2 linked regions of the Luteitalea sp. TBR-22 genome follow. The protein of the gene in region 1 interacts with the protein of each later gene in a pairwise test. Links are inferred from orthologs where the notes say so. Each region holds a gene or a part of one and is shown on either strand. Other genes may lie near its edges. The genes, in order: TBR22_RS00025 and lpdA.

What was found.
Region 2: the proteins of TBR22_RS00025 (region 1) and lpdA interact in binary tests that used the Escherichia coli proteins (3 or more experiments, as listed by UniProt). The link is inferred for Luteitalea sp. TBR-22 from one-to-one orthologs.

What each region holds. Positions count from the first base shown.
Region 1 is NZ_AP024452.1:6,895-12,839, reverse strand. The notes cover bases 1,873-4,897. They hold TBR22_RS00025 (ATP-dependent helicase), read left to right. Parts: upstream 1,873-2,241; coding sequence 2,242-4,554; downstream 4,555-4,897. Other genes in these bases: gyrA (DNA gyrase subunit A), read right to left, coding at 4,665-4,897; TBR22_RS00030 (four helix bundle protein), read right to left, coding at 1,873-2,055. Also shown: glmS (glutamine--fructose-6-phosphate transaminase (isomerizing)), read left to right, coding at 1-1,626; more of TBR22_RS00030, read right to left, coding at 1,696-1,872; more of gyrA, read right to left, coding at 4,898-5,945. UniProt on the Escherichia coli protein: A helicase with DNA-dependent ATPase activity. Unwinds DNA duplexes with 3'-5' polarity. Translocates on single-stranded DNA with 3'-5' polarity. Initiates unwinding more efficiently from a nicked substrate than double-stranded DNA.
Region 2 is NZ_AP024452.1:4,277,572-4,283,448, forward strand. What follows is about bases 1,807-4,763. They hold lpdA (dihydrolipoyl dehydrogenase), read right to left. Parts: upstream 4,013-4,763; coding sequence 2,600-4,012; downstream 1,807-2,599. Other genes in these bases: TBR22_RS17965 (metal-dependent hydrolase), read right to left, coding at 1,807-2,447; TBR22_RS17975 (dihydrolipoyllysine-residue acetyltransferase), read right to left, coding at 4,187-4,763. Outside these bases: TBR22_RS17960 (DUF1592 domain-containing protein), read right to left, coding at 1-1,667; more of TBR22_RS17965, read right to left, coding at 1,737-1,806; more of TBR22_RS17975, read right to left, coding at 4,764-5,866. UniProt on the Escherichia coli protein: Lipoamide dehydrogenase is a component of the glycine cleavage system as well as of the alpha-ketoacid dehydrogenase complexes.

The sequences.
Region 1 (5,945 bases):
TGGGCCACCCATGGTCGCCCCACCGAGGAGAACGCCCACCCTCACCGCGACCAGTCCGGGCGCGTGGTCCTCGTCCACAACGGGATCATCGAGAACTACCTCGAGCTCAAGAAGGAGCTGCAGGGCCGCGGCATCGTGTTCCGCACCGAGACGGACACCGAGGTCGTGGCGCACCTGATCGGGCTCGAGCTCCGTGACGATGGGCTGCATGCGGCGGTGCGGAGGGCGCTGGCGCGGCTGCAGGGCCTGTTCGCGCTCGTCGTCATCTCGAGCGCCGACCCGGGCACCATCGTTGCCGTGCGGAACGGGCCGCCGGTGGTGATCGGCCTCGGTGAACAGGAGTGGTTCGTCGCCTCGGACATCCCGGCCATCCTCGCCCACACGCGCGACGTCGTGTTCCTCGAGGACGGGCAGGTGGCGGTGCTCACGCGCGAGGGCGTGCGGTTCTTCGACGCCGACGGGCGACCGGTCGTGCGCCAGGCGCAGCGCATCACCTGGGATCCGGTGATGGCGGAGAAGGCCGGGTACAAGCACTTCATGCTCAAGGAGATCTTCGAGCAGCCGTGGGCGATCAAGGAGACGCTGGTCGGGCGGCTGTCGATGGAGCAGGGCGACGTGCACCTGCCGGAGGCCAACCTCGACACGGCGGCGATGACCGGGTTCTCTCGCGTCGTGCTGCTGGCCTGCGGCACGTCGTGGCACGCGGCGCTGGTGGGGAAGTTCCTCATCGAGCAGCTCGCACGCATCCCGGTGGACGTGGACTACGGCTCGGAGTACCGCTACCGCCAGCCGATCATCGCGACGACCGACCTGATGGTGGCGATCACGCAGTCGGGCGAGACCGCCGACACGCTCGCCGCGCTGCGTGAGGCGCGTCGGCAGGGCGCGCGGACGCTGGCCATCTGCAACGTCGTCGGCAGCATGGCGACGCGCGAGGCCGAGGGCACGATCCAGACGCACGCGGGACCCGAGATCGGCGTCGCGTCCACCAAGGCGTTCACGACGCAGCTCGTGGCGCTGACGCTGCTGGCGCTGAAGCTCGGACGCGCCCGCGGCGTGCTCGACGCCGACGCCGTGCGGCCCATCCTGCAGGCCCTCACCGAGCTGCCGCGTCACGTCGAGCAGGTGCTCTCGTGCGCGCCTTATCTCGAGGACGTGGCGCGTCGCTTCTACCAGTGCTCCGACTTCCTCTTCCTCGGGCGCGGCATGCACTACCCGATCGCGCTCGAGGGCGCGCTGAAGCTGAAGGAGATCTCGTACATCCACGCCGAGGGCTATCCGGCCGGCGAGATGAAGCACGGCCCGATCGCGCTCATCGACGAGAAGATGCCCGTGGTGGCGCTCGCGCCGCGCGATCACGTGTTCGAGAAGATGCTGGGCAACGTGCAGGAAGTGAAGGCCCGCGGCGGCTCGGTGATCGCGATCACCGAGGAGGGGGAGCCGCACCTCTGGTCGCTGCTCGATCCCCGCCGTGACGCGCGCCTCGTGCTCCCGCCGATCCACCCGCTGCTGTCACCGATCACGATGACGGTGCCGCTGCAGTTGCTCGCCTACCACGTCGCCGTGCTGCGAGGCTGCGACGTCGACCAGCCGAGGAATCTCGCGAAGTCGGTCACGGTCGAGTGACGGCAGTCGGGAGTCGGCAGTCGGCAGTGCCAGCTCCATGGCGGGGCAGTGGCAGCACTGTCGGCTGCGTCACGACTCCAGCCTCGAGACGAGCGCGTTGAGCATGCGGCCCACACGGTGGCAAAGTGCTGCCATCTCCGAGACCCCCTCAGGGTCTCCGATGCCGAGTTCCCTGACGAGGTCCAGTTGCGTCTCCAGTTCAGCGTTGCTGCCCGCAGCGATGTTCAGATACCGGGCATAGGCATGCCGGGATCTCTGTCGGTATCCCTCTGCGATGTTCGAGGCGACCGACACGGATGCTCTCCGCATCTGTGAGCCGATCTCGATGCGATGCATGTAGGGGTAGGTGAGGGTGGCGTGGTACACGCACTTGGCCAACTCCTTCGAGAGTTGCCACACCTCGAGGTCCCTGAATGAGCGTGGGTGCACACGGCGGGCATTGCACGGCAAGGGCCAGACGGTGCTTCGAGCGTGGCGACGGTATAATCGAGGTTCCTGAAGTGATCGTGCAGAAACTGCAACGACGCTACAGCCACGCCTGGCGCACTCTCGGCCTCGAGTCCTCCGTCAATGAGTCACACGAACGCACAGGGCGCTTCTGGTCGCGCTGAGACAATGACTGCCGACCGCCGACTGCCGACTGCCGGCGAGGATTTCCTCTCCTCCCTCAACCCCGAGCAGCGCGACGCCGTCCTGCACACCGACGGACCGCTGCTGATCCTGGCCGGGGCGGGCTCTGGGAAGACGCGCGTCATCGCCTATCGCATCGCGTACCTGATCGGCAGCGGGCTCGCCCGGCCGTTCGAGGTGCTGGCGGTCACCTTCACCAACAAGGCTGCCGAGGAGATGCGGGAGCGGGTCGGGAAGCTGATCGGCGCCGACGCACGCGACGTGTGGGTGTCGACGTTCCACTCGCTGTGTGCACGGCTGCTGCGGCGCGAGGCGCCGGCCATCGGCCTGTCGCGCGACTTCGTGATCTACGACAGCAGCGACCAGCAGGTCGCGGTCAAGCAGGTGATGCGCGAGTTGCAGATCGACGACAAGTTGATCCAGCCGCGCCAGGTGCTCGGGCGCATCAGCCAGGCGAAGAACCGCATGGAGGCCCCCGACAAGGTCGGCAACGGCTCCTACCGCGACGAGCAGATCGCGAAGATCTACGACGGCTACGTGAAGGCCCTCGAGCGAGCCAACGCGCTCGACTTCGACGACCTGCTCCTCAAGACCGTGGAGCTGTTCGAGCACGAGGGCGTGCGCTCGAAGTACCAGCGGCAGTTCCGGTACGTGATGATCGACGAGTACCAGGACACCAACAGGCCGCAGTACCTGCTGATCAAGCACCTGGTGGGGGCCCGGCACAACCTCGCCGTCGTCGGCGATCCCGACCAGTCCATCTACAAGTGGCGCGGCGCCGACCTGCGCAACATCCTCGACTTCGAGCAGGACTTCCCCGAGGCCGCGACCGTCCGCCTCGAGCGCAACTACCGCTCGACCCAGAACATCCTCGACGCGGCGTCGGCGGTGATCGCCAACAACGCGGACCGCAAGGAGAAGCGCCTCTGGACCGAGCAGGGCCGGGGCGACCTGATCACGTACTTCCGCGGCGAGGACGAGCTCGAGGAGGCGTCGTTCATCGCGCGCGAGCTGCGCAAGGAGGTGACCGCGCGGCGCGACGCGACCGTCGCCATCCTGTATCGCCTCAACTCGCAGTCGCGCGCGCTGGAAGATCAGTTGATGCGCGACGGCACGCCGTACCGCATCATCGGCGGCGTCCGCTTCTACGAGCGCAAGGAAGTGAAGGACGCGCTCTCGTACCTGAAGCTGATCATCAACCCGCACGACGATGTGAGCTTCAGGCGCGTGGTGAACGTGCCGGCGCGCGGCATCGGCAAGTCGGTGATGGACGCGCTCGAGCGCGACGACCCCGGCGCGGGCGGCAGCGCGCCGCCGATGATGGCGGCCGGCCTGTTCGAGGTCGCGGCGTCGCAGTCGCTCTGGGCCAGGGCGACGCACCTGATTGCGTCCCGCACCCTGCCAGGTCGCGCCCACAACGCGCTCAAGCAGTTCGTCGAGTTGATCGACGCCCTGGTCGGCATCGCGAAGCACGAGCCGGTGTCGACGCTGATCGGCAAGATGCTCGATCAATCGGGCTACCTCAAGGCGCTGCGTGAGGAGAACACCGAGGAAGCGGAGAGCCGCATCAACAACCTCGCCGAATTCGTCTCGACCGCGCGCGAGTACGAGGAGCGGGAGGCCGACGCGTCGATCGGCGGCTTCGTCGATCGCCTGTCGTTGCTGTCGGAAGCCGACGAGTCGCAGGGGTCCAACAGCGCGCGCGTGTGGCTGATGACCATGCACGCCGCCAAGGGCCTGGAGTTCCCGGTCGTCGCCCTCGCCGGCATGGAAGAGGGCCTCTTCCCGCACAGCCGGGCAGGGGAGGACCAGGAGCAGATCGAGGAGGAGCGCCGGCTCTGCTACGTGGGCATGACCAGGGCGCAGTCGCGCCTGCTGCTCACCAGCGCCGCGCGCCGACGCGTCTTCGGCGAGTACCAGGCGACCGAGCCCTCACGCTTCCTCGACGAGATCCCGAAGGAACTGGTGCTGGAGACCCCGTCGTACACGCGCGCCCGCTCGTTCGGCACCTCGTCGTACGGCGGCCGCGCTGCCTACGAATCGCGGCCGAACCCGTACGGACGCCGGACGCCGGCGCGTGAGGAGGCGCCGGCGACCACGTACAAGTACGAGGACGAGGACCAGTCGAGCGACGGATCCCGGCCGAAGGCGGGGCAGAAGGTTCGCCACGCGCAGTTCGGCGTCGGCACGGTCAAGGAAGTGGACGGCAAGGGCGACGACATGAAGCTCACCGTGTACTTCCAGACGGTGGGCACCAAGAAGCTGATCGCCAAGTACGCGCGCCTGCAGCCGGTCTAGGCGCGGTGCGCCGACCTGAAGGTCGGCGCCTACGAGATGGAGCGCCTGCGAGATGGAGTGGCGTAGCCGCCGACCTTCAGGTCGGCGGTCTCGCTACGTGCGTGACGACCTCAGGCCTCGCCGTCCGTGTCGTCGGCGTCGTCGGACTCGTCGACGACATCCTCGATCGGCTCGTCGAGCGGCTCCTCGACGGCGCCCTCGGTCTCGAGCGGCGCCACCACCTCGGACGTGTCAGCAGCGACCTCCGCGATGTCGAGCCGGGCCAGCGCTTCGACGCGGTCCCCCTCGTCGAGGCGGATGAGGCGCACGCCCTGCGTGTTGCGGCCGATGGGCCGCAACGGCGCCACCGCCATCCGGATCACCATGCCGTCCTTGGTGATGATGAGGACCTGGTTGTCGTCCTCGACGTGCGTGACGCCGACCACCGGGCCGTTGCGGTCCGACGGCTGGATGTTGCGGATCCCGACGCCGCCGCGACCCGTGATGCGGTACTCGCTGAGCGGCGTCCGCTTGCCGTACCCGTTGGCCGTCACGGTGAGCATGGCGCCCGACTCCGACACCACCTCCATGGCCACGACCTCGTCGCCCTCGCGCAACGAGATGCCGCGCACGCCGTAGGCCGTCCGGCCCATCGCCCGCACGCGCGACTCGGGGAAGCGGATTGCCGTGCCACCGCGGGTGCCGATGAACACCTGCTGCGTGCCGGTCGACAGCTGCACCGCGATCACCTCGTCGTCGTCCTCGACGCCCATCGCGATGATGCCGCCGGCGCGCGGGTTCGAGTACGCCTTGAGGTCGGTCTTCTTGATGACGCCGCGGCGCGTGCCCATCACCACGAAGCGCTGGCCCTCTTCCGACGGGAACTCGCGCACCGCGACGACGTCGGCGACCTTCTCGCCGGCCGTCATCTGCACCAGGTTCGCGATCGACTTGCCGCGCGCATCGCGGCCGGCCTCCGGGATCTCGTGGACGCGCAGCCAGTAGGCGCGACCGCGGTCCGAGAAGACGATCAGGTACGCGTGCGTCGACGCCACGAACAGGTGGTGCACGTAGTCGTCGTCGGGCAGGCGCATGCCGATCGTGCCGGCGCCGCCGCGGCCCTGGAACCGGTACTCGTCGAGCGACGTGCGCTTGATGTAGCCCTTGTGGCTCACCGTGATCGCGATGTCCTCGTCGGCGATCAGGTCGAGGATGTCGATGTCGCTGGTGTCCTCGACCAGCTGCGTCCGCCGCGCGTCGCCGAAGCGGTCACGGGCATCCTTCAGCTCGTTGATGACGATCTCCATCACCAGCCGTTCGCTGCCGAGGATGGCACGCAGCCGCTCGATCTCCTTGATCAACTCCGCGAGCTCGTCGAGGATCTTCTGCCGCTCGAGGCCGGTGAGGCGCTG
Region 2 (5,877 bases), 4.3 Mb from region 1 along the record:
TTGGCGCCGAGCGTCGCGGTGACGTGCAGTTCGGCGACGAGATCACCGGCATCGACGTCGATGGCCATCGACACGCCGGTCGTCGTCGCGAAGTCGTCGGGGCCGAGCGGCGTGCCGTCGGGGCTGCGCCCGAAGCCGAGGCGCTCGGCGTCGGCCGGCGCGAGCACCTCGCGCAGCGGACGCGACGACACGATCGGCCCGGGTTGGCGCGCGCGGATGATGGCCGGCGTGTCGTCGGGCTTCGGGGCAGGTGGCGGCGTGCGCAACACGACCCGCGCGTCGCGCCAGATGACGACCGGTGCCGCGGTCCCGGGGGCGCGGAGGGCGTCCACGGCGAGGTGCACCGTCCATGGGCCCGGGATACGCGACGTCGCTCGCCCGGGACGACGATTCAGCGCGTGCGTCCACGCGTGCCGCGATTCGACGCCGAGCGTGGTGTCGTCGAACACGAGCGGGTTCTCGTCGCCCTGCCCACCCGCTGCGAGGTCGCCACGCGCGAAGAACCAGCTCGGCCAGGTCACGAGCGCCGTCGTCATCGCGTCGCACTCGGCGCGGGCCGCGGCGATCGACGCCGCCCGGTCGGTCCCGGGCGCGGGCAGCCGCCGCCAGCGGTCGATCGTGAGGCTGGCCGGATAGCCGGCCGTCGGGCGCGCGACGACCGACGCGACGTGCTCGGCGAACCGTCCGGTGATGCCTTCGCGAGCGGCGAGCGCGCGGAGCGTCATCGTCGGCTCGCCCAGCGCGGCACGATGTCGGTAGTGCCAGGCCACGTAGAAGGCCTTGCCGTACCGGTCGAACCCGAAGGGCCGGCCGCCCTCTCCCGACACGACGCGGAAGCCGTGTGCCGCGTAGAGCCCTTCGATGCGCGACAGCGCCGAGAGCTCGAGCCCCGTCTTGCCGGGGTCCTCGTAGAAGCCGAGCGGGCCGGCGCCGATCACCGCGTGCTCGGCGACCTGGCGCGCCGCCTCGAGGTAGCGCTCGACGGTGGTGTCCTGCACGAACTGCACGTCGCCGAAGTTGGCGAACCCCTCACCGCCGACGGCGTCGCTCGAGGCGTCGACCCCGGTCTTGACGTCGATCCCCGTGAGATCGTGGATCGCATAGGCGTACTCGGCGCTGGTGAGGCGGCGGACGGTGACCCGGCCGGGCTCGCCGGCGTGTCGCGCGTCGTACTGCGCAAGTGCACCGCGAATCCACGCCAGGGCGACCTCGCGCTGCGCATCGGTCGGCAGCGGGTCCTCGTCGGCCGGAGGCATCTCGCGCAGCTCGATGCGGTCGGCGATCCTCTGCCACTCCTCCCAGTGCGCGCCGACGTCCTCGACGGTCATCTTCTCGAGCAGGCCCTCGATGCTGATGCCGCCCTTCGGCTTCGAGGTGCCGTGGCAGTCGACGCAGAACTCGCGGAAGGTGGCCGCTGCGGCGCTCGGATCGAGCGTCGCCGCGGCGCGATGGACGGGAGTCGGGAGTCGGGAGTCGGGAGTCGGGACGCGGGAGTCGGGAGTCGGGACGCGGGACGCGGGACTCGGTCGCGACCCAGGAGTCGCGCTGGCAGCAGCCGACGAGGCAAGCGAGGGCGCGACGGCGTTCCGCGATTGCGCGGAGATCGCCGACACCAACGCCACGACGAGGAGGCCGCCGACGGCCACCCTGTGCAAGGACCAGCTCACCACGGGATCCGGGTCGGATCTTACCGCAGGGCGGGTGCCGCGCGTCGGCCTTGGCCGACGGCCGCTCGGCTATCTCTGCAGCGACACGGGCGTACCCGGGACGAGATGCTCGACGCGGACGCCGGCCGGCAGCAGCGCCTCGAATGCCGGCACGGTGCCGGTCAGCAGCGGGAAGGTCGCAAAGTGCGTGGGCACGACGTGCCGGACGCCGAGGAACTCGACCGCCCTGGCGGCCTGTTCCGGGCCCATCGTGAAGCGATCGCCGATCGGGAGGATCGCGACGTCGGGGCGGTAGAGCTCGGCGAGCAGGCGCATGTCCGAGAACACGCACGTGTCGCCGGCGTGGTAGACGGTGTAGCCGTCCTCGAAGCGCACCATCAGGCCGGCCGGCGGGCCGAGATAGACGATGGCGCCGTCGTCGGTGACGAAGCCGCCGCTGTGGAAGGCCTGCGTCATCGTGACGCGCAGGCCCTTCACGTCGATGGTGCCGCCGACGTTCATCGGCTCGAGCGCCGTCACACCCTGCGGCCCGAGCCACTGCGCGAGTTCCCAGGAGCCGACCACCGTGGCGCCCGTCGCCCTGGCCACACGCACCAGGTCACCGATGTGGTCGTTGTGCCCGTGCGTGACCAGGATCACGTCGAGCGGCCCGTAGCCCTCGTGGAACTGCGCGGGACACGACGGGTTACCCGACAGGAAGGGATCGATCATCCCGCGCACGCCGCCGGGCGACGTGAACAGGAACGTGCCGTGGCCGAGCCACGTGAGTTCGAGCGCCATGAATCCTCGCGATGCTGACGGCCTTCGGCCATTGCAGGCTCGCCGATGTGCGCCTGCGGCGCGGCGAGTTCGGCCGTCGGCCTTCATTGGTCGACCTTCGTCCTTCCCGATCCGCGATCCGCGCGTCCCGGTGCCCGGATCCCAGCGCCCGACTACTTCTTCGGCTTGTAGTAATTCGTGGCCGTGCCGAAGAAGACCTCGGCCGACTCCATCACGGTCTCGCTGAGCGTCGGGTGCGCGTGGATCGTCATCTTGAGATCGCTCGCGGTCGCGGCCATCTCCACCGCCAGCACGCCCTCGGCGATCATCTCGCCGGCGTTGACGCCGACGATGCCGACGCCGAGCACGCGCTCGGTCTTCGGCTCGATGATCAACTTGGTCAGACCGTCGTTGCGATCGACGGTCGTCGCCCGCCCCGACGCGCCCCACGGGAACTTCGCGACCTCGACGGCGATGCCGCGCTCCTGTGCCTCGGCTTCCGTGAGGCCACACCAGGCGAGTTCGGGGTCGGTGAACACCACCGCCGGGATCGCGGCCGGCTCGAACGCGACCTTGTGCCCCGCGATGTGCTCGACGGCGATCTTGGCGTCGTAGGTCGCCTTGTGCGCCAGCATCGGGTCGCCGGCGACGTCACCGATGGCGTAGATGTGCGGCACCGTCGTGCGGCGCTGGGGGTCGACGGTGATGAAGCCGCGTGCCGTGACCTCGACGCCGGTCGTCTCGATGCCCGGGATGTGCCCGTTCGGCCGACGCCCGATCGACACGAGGATCTGGTCGAACACCTGCGTCTTCTGTTCGAGCTCGCCCTCGAAGGTGACGTGCACGCCGTCGGCCTTCTCCTCCATGTTGGCGACCTTGGTGCTCGTGAGCACCTGCTTGCAGATCTTGCGGATCCGCTTGGCGAGCACGTTCACCAGGTCCTTGTCGGCACCGGGGAGCAGGCGGTCGATCATCTCGACCACCGACACCTCGCTGCCGAGTGCCGCGTACACGCTGCCGAGTTCGAGGCCGATGTAGCCGCCGCCGATGACCAGCAACCGCTTCGGGATCTGCGACAGCTCGAGCGCGCCGGTCGAGTCGAGCAACCGCTCCTTGCTGACGTTGACGTTGGGCAGCGTGGCCGGGCGCGATCCGGTGGCGATGATCAGCTTCTCGAACCTGACGACCTGCTCGCCGCCCGCCGTCAGCGCCACCTTGAGCGTGTGCGCATCGACGAAGCTGCCGCGCCCCTGCAGGTAGGTGATCTTGCGCTGGCGCGTCAGTTGACCGAGGCCGCCCGTGAGCCGGTCGACGACGCCCTGCTTGAAGTTGCGCAGGCGCGCGACGTCGATGGTCGGCGGGCCGAAGTCGATGCCCCAGTTGGAGGCGTGCTTGGTCTCCTCGAGCAGCTTGGCGACGTGCAGCAGCGCCTTGGACGGGATGCAGCCGCGGTAGGTGCACACGCCACCGGGATTGGCCTCCTCGTCGACGAGGATGACCGGCATGCCGAGATCGGCGGCCAGGAACGCCGCGGCGTGACCGCCGGGGCCGGCGCCCAGGACGACGAGTGGAGTGGGGTCTGCCATTGGAATCCCTCTGGCTCGAGGCTCAGGGCTCGAGGCTCGGAGAGCATCCCGAGCCTCGGGCCTCACCGCGGACGATGTCGCCGCCGCGTCCTGAGCCACGAGCAATCTTTCTGAGCCCTGAGCCGTGAGCCTCGAGCCTGTTCGTTTGAGCCCTGAGCCTTGAGCCGTGAGCCTCTAGAGTGCCAACAAGAACGGCTGCTCGAGCGCCTCGGCCACGAAGCGGAGGAAGCGCATCGCATCGGCGCCGTCGATGACGCGGTGGTCGTACGAGAGCGACAGCGGCAGCATGAGTCGCGGCTCGAAGCTCTCGCCGTTCCACACCGGCTCCATCGCCGATCGCGACATGCCCATGATCGCCACCTCGGGGTGGTTGACGATCGGCGTGAAGTGCGTGCCGCCGATGCCGCCGAGGTTGGTGATCGTGAAGCAGCCGCCCGACATCTCCTCCAGCGACAGCTTGCCGGCGCGGGCCTTCTCGGCCAGCTGCGCGATCTCGGCCGAGATCTGCGTGATCGACTTCTGATCGACGTCCTTGAGCACCGGCACGAGCAGGCCGCGCTCGGTGTCGACGGCGATGCCGATGTTCAGGTACGACTTGTAGACGACCTCTTCCTTCGCGAGGTCGACCGAGGCGTTGAACTGCGGGAACTTGCGCATCGCCACCGCGATCACCTTGGTGATGATCGACGTGACGGTGAGCTTGCCGCCGCCGGCCTCGACGCGCTTGGCAAACTGCTTGCGCAGCTGCTCGAGCGCCGTGATGTCGACCTTCTCGCACTGGGTGACGTGCGGGATGGTGTGCCAGCTGGCGACCATGTGCTCGGCCGTCTTGCGGCGGATGCCGCGCATCGGCTTGCGCTCCACGGCGCCGAACTGGCTGAAGTCCGGCAGCGGCTCTGACGCGAAGCCCGCGGCCGCCGCGCCGGCCTGACCGGCCGGACCGGCCACCTTGCCGGTGATGACGTTCTTGGCGTGGGCGCGCACGTCGGCGTCGCTGATGCGCCCGCCGGGACCGCTGCCGGGCACGTCGGCGATGTCGAGGCCGAGTTCCCGGGCGAGGCGACGCACCGCCGGCGAGGCCGGCACGTTGGGCCGTGGCGGCGCGACCGAGCCGTCGGGGAGCGGCGCGGCCGGGCCGCGCGTCGCCACCGACACGTGGCCGGGAACGGGGGCCATCGGCAACCCGCGCTCGGCGCGCAGTTCCGGCACCGTCGGCTGCACGGCGGCCACCGTGGCCGGCGGCGCCGACGCGGTCTGCGCCGCACCGTCGAGCACGAGCACCACCTGCCCGACGGCGACCTTGTCGCCGTCCTTCACCGCGACTTCCTTGACCGTCCCGGCCGACGGCGACGGCACTTCGACGGTCGCCTTGTCGGTCTCGAGTTCGAGGATCCCCTGATCCTGCGAGACCGAGTCGCCGACCTTGACGAGTACCTTCAGGACGTCGCCGCCCTTGACGTTCTCGCCGAGCGACGGCACCGTCACCTCGATGCGAGCGCCGCCGGTCGGGGCCGGCGCGGGCGGCGCCGTGGGCACCGGCTCGGCCTTGTCCTGTTGGTCGACGGCGGCCGCGGCGGCCTTCTGCACCTGCGCGGCCCCGGTCGGGGCCGCCGATGCCTCGCCGCTCACCGTGAAGATCACCTGCCCCACGTCGATGCGATCGCCTTCCTTGACCTTGACCTCGGCCACGGTGCCGGCAATCGTCGAGGGCACTTCGACCGTCGCCTTGTCGGTCTCGAGCTCGAGCACCGCCTGGTCGACAGCCACCACGTCGCCGGCCTTGACCAGCACCCGGAGCACATCCCCCGCCTTGACGTTGTCGCCGAGCGAGGGCAGCGTGAATTGGTTTGCCATGAGCGTTGCGA